Pseudoduganella dura: one gene and its partner. The protein of the gene in region 1 binds, or shares a complex with, the protein of each later gene. Links are inferred from orthologs where the notes say so. Each region holds a gene or a part of one and is shown on either strand. Other genes may lie near its edges.

Region 1 (4,809 bases):
TGGCGCCAGTGGTGACGATCGCGATGTTGGTTACCTCCGAACCGGTGCCCGCTGTCGTGGGAACCTGCACCAGGGGCAGGCGACGACCTTGGACATTGCCGATGCCATAGGCTTCGGCGAGCGGCTGGCCGCTGCCGGCAAGCACGGCGATCAGCTTGGCGACATCCATCGAACTGCCGCCGCCGAGGCCGATGACGATGTCGGTGTCATGGCGGCGTGCGATGTTTGTGGCCGCAAGAACCACGTATTCGGGCGGATCGGCGATGACATCGCTGTAGATTTTCACGTGAAAACCCACTCCCTCCAAGCTGGCGATCGGGGCGGCTGCCAGGCCGGTGCCGAGGAACCCGGCATCGGTTACCACCAGGGCACGCTGGACGTCGGGAAAATGGGTGCGGATGTGTTCACCCAGGCGGCCGGCAGCGCCTGCGGCGGACACGATGTGGGACACGGTGCTGAAGGAAAAATCGGTCATGTCATCTCCGTGGAGCGTCGGCATTCCAGCATACACCAGCCAGCGGGTATGTTCTTCCGTACAATGGCGGGTTCAACAACGGGGGCGTGATGCTGGATTTTGCGATTTTGGGCGTGGCCGCCTTTTCGGCCGGGCTGGTCGATGCGGTCGTTGGCGGGGGAGGGCTGATCCAGATTCCCGTCCTGTTTTCGATGTTCGGCAATACGGCCCCGGCCACATTGCTCGGCACCAGCAAGCTGGCCGGCATCTTCGGCACTGCCGCCGCGGCGGTCAATTACGCACGGCGGGTGTCGATCGCCTGGACCACGGCGGCGCCGGCAGCGTTCGCCGCCTTCCTGTTCGCGTTCTTCGGCGCGTATACCGTCACAAAAATTCCCGCCGATTTCATGCGCACGCTGCTGCCGTTCGTGCTGATCGCCGTGGCGGTCTACACCTTTCGGCGCAAGGACCTGGGCAGCATCCACGCCCCGATGCACAGCGGGTTGAAGGAGCGGCTACTGGCTGTATTGATCGGTGCCTGCATCGGGTTTTATGACGGCTTCTTTGGGCCGGGAACCGGAAGCTTCCTGGTGTTCCTGTTCGTGCGGCTGTTCGGCTTCGACTTCCTGGGAGCATCAGCCGTAGCCAAGGTGGTCAATGTCGCCTGCAATTTGTCGGCGTTGATGTGGTTCGGCTACAGCGGCCACCTGCTGTGGCAGCTTGGCCTGATGATGGCCGTATGCCAGGTGGCGGGGTCGTTGATCGGTACGAAGCTGGCGATGCGGCATGGCAGCGGTTTCGTGCGGCGTGTCTTCCTGGTGGTGGTAACGATCCTGATCGTCAAGACATCCTGGGATGCTTGGCAACGCTGGTGATTGTTTCACGTGAAACAGTGACAGGAAGCCCGGTTTTGCCGGGCTTTTTTGTTCCACGTGAAACACGTCAGACGTCGGACCGCGGTCGTCAGGCATCTCCACCAACCGCATTTTTACGACGTTCCACGTGAAACATCAACGGAATATTTCTGCCTAAAAAAGTCGCAGTCCTCAAAAAACTTTATAATCTCCATTCATCCCTCTGCTTCTCTTTCCACCATGCTATTTCCTACTGAATTCGACGTCATCGTCGTCGGCGGCGGCCATGCCGGTACCGAAGCCGCTTTGGCGTCGGCCCGGATGGGCCAGAAGACTCTGCTGCTGACCCATAACATCGAAACCCTCGGCCAGATGTCCTGCAACCCATCCATTGGCGGTATCGGCAAAGGCCACCTCGTCAAGGAGGTCGATGCGCTCGGCGGTGCCATGGCCATCGCTACCGATGAAGCCGGTATCCAGTTCCGCATCCTGAATTCCTCGAAAGGGCCGGCCGTGCGCGCTACCCGTGCGCAAGCCGACCGCATCCTGTACAAGGCAGCGATCCGCGAGCGACTGGAAAACCAGCCGAACCTATGGCTGTTCCAGCAGGCGGTCGATGACTTGATGGTGGAGGGCGATCGTGTCGTCGGCGCCGTCACGCAGATCGGCTTGAAGTTCCTCGCCCGCGCGGTCGTGCTGACCGCCGGCACCTTCCTCGACGGTAAGATCCACGTCGGCCTGCAAAGCTACTCGGCCGGCCGCGCCGGTGATCCGCCGGCGTTGTCATTGTCGGCACGCCTGAAGGAATTGAAGCTGCCGCAAGGCCGCCTGAAGACGGGCACGCCGCCGCGCATCGATGGCCGCAGCATCGACTTTTCGGTGATGACGGAACAGCCGGGCGATCTCGACCCGGTACCCGTGTTCTCGTTCATGGGCAATACGGCGATGCATCCGAAGCAGCTGCCGTGCTGGGTCACGCACACGAACCAGCAGACGCACGACATCATTCGCGGTGGGCTGGATCGCAGCCCGATGTACACCGGTGTCATCGAAGGCGTCGGTCCACGCTATTGCCCATCGATCGAAGACAAGATCCATCGCTTCTCCGCCAAGGAATCGCACCAGATCTTCCTGGAACCGGAAGGGCTGACGACGCACGAGTTTTACCCGAACGGCATCTCGACCAGCCTGCCGTTCGACGTGCAGATCGAACTGGTACGCTCGATGAAGGGCCTGGAAAATGCCCATATCCTGCGGCCCGGTTATGCGATCGAATACGACTACTTCGATCCCCGGGGCCTGAAGGCATCGCTGGAAACCAAGGCGGTCGCGGGCCTGTACTTCGCCGGCCAGATCAACGGCACCACCGGTTACGAGGAAGCGGCCGCGCAAGGCTTGCTGGCGGGCCTGAATGCCGCATTGCAAACCCAGGGCAAGGAGCCATGGACGCCGGGCCGCTCCGAAGCGTACCTGGGCGTGCTGGTCGACGACCTGGTGACGCAAGGCGTGCAGGAGCCGTACCGGATGTTCACCAGCCGCGCCGAGTACCGGCTGTCGCTGCGCGAAGACAATGCGGACATGCGCCTGACGGAAATCGGCCGCAAGCTGGGTGTCGTTGGTGACGCCCAGTGGGAAGCATTCGAACGCAAGCGCGACAGTGTCGCAGCCGAACTGGAACGCCTGAAGTCGACATGGGTGAACCCACGCATCCTGGCCGCGGCGGAATCGGAACGGGTCATCGGCCAGGCGATCGAGCGCGAGTATTCGCTGGCGGACCTGTTACGCCGCCCGAACGTCGACTACGACAAGCTGGTGACGCTGACCGGCGTGGACGGCCAGGATCTCGGCGGTCCGGGCGTGACGGACGCGGCCGTCCAGGAACAGGTGGAGATACAGCTGAAGTATTCCGGCTATATCGAGCGCCAGTTGAAGGAAGTGGAGCGCCACGAACATTACGAAAACCTGAAGCTGCCCGAAGGGTTCAACTACCTGGACATCGCCGCGCTGTCGGTCGAAGTGCGCCAGAAACTGCACAAGCACCGCCCTGAGACGCTGGGCCAGGCATCACGTATTTCCGGCGTCACGCCGGCGGCGATCTCGCTGCTGCTCGTGCACCTGAAGAAGGCCGGGTTCGGCGGCTTCGTCACACTGAAAGACGAGGCTGCCTGATGGCCGGCGTCGATCGTACCGCGCTGGCCCAGGTGTTGGCGAATGGCGTGGCGGAGTTGCACCTCGACCTGTCGGCCGGGCAGCAGGACCAGTTGCTGGATTACCTGGCGCTGCTGGGCAAGTGGAACCATGTCTACAACCTCACGTCCGTGCGCGACCCGCTGCAGATGATGACGCTGCACCTGCTCGATTCGCTGGCCGCCGTGCCGGCGTTCGCCGGCGCGCAAAATGTTCTCGATGTGGGGGCAGGGGGAGGCTTGCCCGGCCTCGTGCTGGCCATCGCCCGGCCGGACATGAAAGTGTCCATGATCGACACGGTGCACAAGAAAACCGCTTTCCTGACCCAGGTGAAGGTCGAACTGGGCCTCAAGAACGTGACCGTCTACACGAAGAAAGTGCAGGACCTGGTCGTGAACGCGCCGTTCGATGTAATCACGTCGCGCGCCTTCGCCGACCTGTCCGACTTCATCGACTGGTCGCAGCACCTGCTGGCCGAGGGCGGCCGTTTCATCGCGTTGAAAGGCACGGCACCTCAGGAGGAACGCGAGCGCCTGCCGGAGGACTGGAAGGTGCAGCAGTTGCAGCCGCTGCGGGTGCCCGGCCTGGATGCGGAACGGCACCTGGTTTTCGTCGAGCGTTCAGTAACCGTATAAACGGTATAAATAGTTTATACGATATAAAAGAAATAAACAGTATAAATCATATAAACGGTATAAATTATATAAACCGTATAAATGATATAAATCAAATCCGAACCAAACCGGAAGGCACAAGAAAAATTCGATGGCAAAGATATTCTGCGTAGCGAACCAGAAGGGTGGGGTGGGCAAGACCACCACCACGGTCAACCTCTCCGCCGGCCTTGCCAAACTGGACCAGCGCGTGCTGCTGGTCGACCTGGACCCACAGGGCAATGCGACGATGGGGGCCGGCATCAACAAGGCCGGCCTTGCCGCTTCCACCTATGAAGTGATGCTCGGCAGCGCGGATGTGGCCACGGCGCGCCTGCGCTCGGACTCGGGCCGCTTCGACGTGCTGCCGTCGAACCGCGAGCTGGCCGGCGCCGAAGTGGAGATGGTGGAACTCGAGAACCGCGAGAAGCGGCTGAAGGATGCGCTGGCGCTGGTCGACAAGGACTACGACTTCATCCTGATCGATTGCCCGCCCGCGCTGTCGATGCTCACGCTCAACGGCCTGTGCGCGGCGCACGGCGTGATCATTCCGATGCAGTGCGAGTACTACGCGCTGGAAGGGCTGTCCGACCTGGTGAACACGATCAAGAAAGTGCACGCCAACCTGAACCAGGACCTGAAGATCATTGGCCTGTTGCGG
Region 2 (2,919 bases), 400 kb from region 1 along the record:
GCCAAGCCGATGTACTGGGTGATGGAAAAGATCCACAGTGCGCTGGGCAACTGGGGCTGGACGATCATCGCCTTCACGATCCTCATCAAGCTGATCTTCTTCCCGCTGTCCGCCGCCAGCTACCGCAGCATGGCGAAGATGAAGCTGGTCACGCCGAAGATGACGTCGATCCGCGAGCGCTTCAAGGGCGACCCGCAGAAGATGAACCAGGCGATGATGGAGCTGTACAAGACCGAGAAGATCAATCCGCTGGGCGGCTGCCTGCCGATCGTGGTGCAGATGCCGGTGTTCATCGCGCTGTACTGGGTGCTGAACTCGTCCGTCGAAATGCGCGGCGCGCCGTGGCTGGGCTGGATCACCGACCTGACCAAGCCGGATCCGTTCTTCATCCTGCCGGTGCTGTATGCGATCTCGATGTACGTAACGATGAAGCTGAACCCGCAGCCGGCCGATCCGATGCAGGCGAAGATGATGCTGTTCATGCCGCTGGCGTTCTCGGTGATGTTCCTGTTCTTCCCGTCCGGCCTCGTGCTGTACTGGGTCGTCAACAACCTGTTCTCGATCGCGCAGCAGTGGGTGATCACCAAGAAGATGATGCCGGACGCGGCGAAGTAACAGCTAACAGCCGAGCTTGTGTCAAGGGGCCTGACCCCATGACACGAACCCGGCAGTACCAGACAAAAACCCGTGCGCGACACGGGTTTTTTTTCGATCCATTAGAATTCCCTCATGAATCTCGATACTTTCCCCATCGCCGCCATCGCCACCGCTCCCGGCCGCGGCGGCATCGGCGTCGTCCGCGCATCCGGCAAGAACCTCGGCGGGCTGGCGCAGGCGCTGTTCAACGGCGCGGCCCTCAAGCCGCGCCACGCCACCTACCTGCCATTCACGCAGGCTGACGGCACCCTGATCGACCAGGGCATCGCGATCTGGTTCAAGGGCCCGCATTCGTACACGGGCGAGGACGTGCTGGAGCTGCAGGGCCACGGCGGCCCCGTGGTGCTGCAGATGCTGCTGCAGCGCGTGCTGGAAGCAGGCCACGATTTCGGCGTGCGCCTGGCCGAGCCGGGAGAATTCACGCGCCGCGCCTACATGAACGACAAGCTCGACCTGGCCCAGGCCGAGGCGGTGGCCGACCTGATCGACGCTTCCACCGAAGCGGCCGCGAAATCGGCCTCGCAATCGCTGTCCGGCGCGTTTTCCCAGGCGATCCACGCACTGGTCGGGCGCGTGACGCACCTGCGCATGCTGGTCGAGGCCACGCTGGATTTTCCGGAAGAAGAGATCGATTTCCTGGAAAAATCCGATGCGCGCGGCCAGCTGCGCGGCATCGTCGAAGCGCTGGACACGGTATTCCGCCAGGCTTCCCAAGGCGCGCTGCTGCGCGAGGGGCTGAACGTGGTGCTGGTGGGGCAGCCCAATGTGGGCAAGTCCTCGCTGCTGAACGCGCTGGCGGGGGCCGATGTGGCCATTGTTACCCCGATCGCGGGCACCACGCGCGACAAGGTCAGCGAAACGATCCAGATCGAAGGCATTCCGCTCAACATCATCGACACGGCCGGCATCCGCAGCCAGGACGAGGCGGTGGACCTCGTCGAGCGCATCGGCATCGAGCGCACCTGGGGCGAAGTGGGCAAGGCGGACGTGATCCTGCACATGCTCGACGCGAACCATGGCCCCACCCGCGCCGATGAATCGATCCTGGCCGGCTTCCCGGCGGGCGTGCCGGTGCTGCGCATCTGGAACAAGATCGACCTTTCCGGCCACAAGCCTTCGATCGACGCCAGCGACGATGCCACCCACATCTACCTGTCCGCCCACGATCATACCGGCATCGACCTGCTGCGAAAGGAGCTGCTGCGCATCGCCGGCTGGCAGCAGACCGGCGAATCGCTATACCTGGCCCGCGAGCGGCACCTGATCGCGCTGAAATCGGCCGCGCGCCACATGGACCTGGCCGGCCAGCATGCCGCGCAAAGCGACCAGTCGCTCGACCTGTTCGCCGAGGAGCTGCGGCTGGCGCAGGTGCAGCTGGCCACGATCACCGGGGCGTTCTCGTCGGACGACCTGCTGGGAGTGATCTTCAGCCGCTTCTGTATCGGCAAGTAAAACCGCGCGAAACATGGGAACGTACCGCATCGTTTGCGGACGCATCCCATGTTCGGGGTCACCGTAGCGAGGCAGCTGCAGCCGGCTCCCGGCCGGCACCCCGTTTCATCGAGTCGTCCAGGACGGGCAAGGCTGCCGGGCAGCTCGCAGAATCGCGTTGCGACCGTCGGCATGGCGTCGGCCATGCCCTGGCGTCGGACGATGAACTATCGCCACCGTCATTTCCATTAAAAAATTTTCTCTGACTATTCACATCGTAGCAACCACCGGATCATTGGCCCCATTGCGTGCGGTGGCGCACGAATCGGCCGCTGTTGACCTGATTTAATGCTGCTATGATTGATTTGAGCAACACAGTCTGTAGCGGCGAGCGGCAAGCTTTAGGGTGTTGATATTGGTCACGTTCGCATACTTCCACTGACGTAATCTTGCTAGCAGTTGATGTGTCTGGAGAGGGGAAGATCATGGAAGCGACCCAGGAACAGGCGGTGCCCGATGGTGTGGCGACGTTGATGCCGGTGATGGAAGCACCGCCGCGGCCACGGCACACATTGCCGCCGAAGGGATCGTGCTGGTATTGCGAGAAACCGCTCGACAGCGTCAAGCGGTTTTGCGGCAGGGACTGTGCGGCATCGTTCGACGAGGAATCCGAATATACCCGCTGATGTACGCGAGCGTTACCGGCGCCGCCGCATCCCTTCAGCGCGACGTCGTCAAGCGGGCGCGCTGCAGCGCCGTGAGCGCAGGTTCGAAGTCGTAATCCCGCGCCGCCGCCATGATGGCCTGCCAGGCGGCGGCACCCAGTGCTTT

The links. Proteins that work in one complex are often made in the same cells at the same time.
Region 2: the proteins of mnmG (region 1) and mnmE are in contact, whole or in part, in a solved structure (PDB 9HIP), measured with the Escherichia coli proteins. The link is inferred for Pseudoduganella dura from one-to-one orthologs.

The regions. Positions count from the first base shown.
Region 1 is NZ_WNWM01000002.1:3,033,398-3,038,206, reverse strand. What follows is about bases 1,029-4,012. They hold mnmG (tRNA uridine-5-carboxymethylaminomethyl(34) synthesis enzyme MnmG), read left to right. Parts: upstream 1,029-1,548; coding sequence 1,549-3,477; downstream 3,478-4,012. Other genes in these bases: rsmG (16S rRNA (guanine(527)-N(7))-methyltransferase RsmG), read left to right, coding at 3,477-4,012; GJV26_RS13340 (sulfite exporter TauE/SafE family protein), read left to right, coding at 1,029-1,329. Outside these bases: GJV26_RS13345 (iron-containing alcohol dehydrogenase), read right to left, coding at 1-475; more of GJV26_RS13340, read left to right, coding at 565-1,028; more of rsmG, read left to right, coding at 4,013-4,130; GJV26_RS13325 (ParA family protein), read left to right, coding at 4,261-4,809. UniProt on the Escherichia coli protein: NAD-binding protein involved in the addition of a carboxymethylaminomethyl (cmnm) group at the wobble position (U34) of certain tRNAs, forming tRNA-cmnm(5)s(2)U34.
Region 2 is NZ_WNWM01000002.1:3,436,197-3,439,115, forward strand. It holds mnmE (tRNA uridine-5-carboxymethylaminomethyl(34) synthesis GTPase MnmE), read left to right. Parts: upstream 1-729; coding sequence 730-2,109; downstream 2,110-2,919. Other genes in the region: yidC (membrane protein insertase YidC), read left to right, coding at 1-615; GJV26_RS15045 (hypothetical protein), read left to right, coding at 2,574-2,774; GJV26_RS15050 (Hpt domain-containing protein), read right to left, coding at 2,809-2,919. UniProt on the Escherichia coli protein: Exhibits a very high intrinsic GTPase hydrolysis rate. Involved in the addition of a carboxymethylaminomethyl (cmnm) group at the wobble position (U34) of certain tRNAs, forming tRNA-cmnm(5)s(2)U34.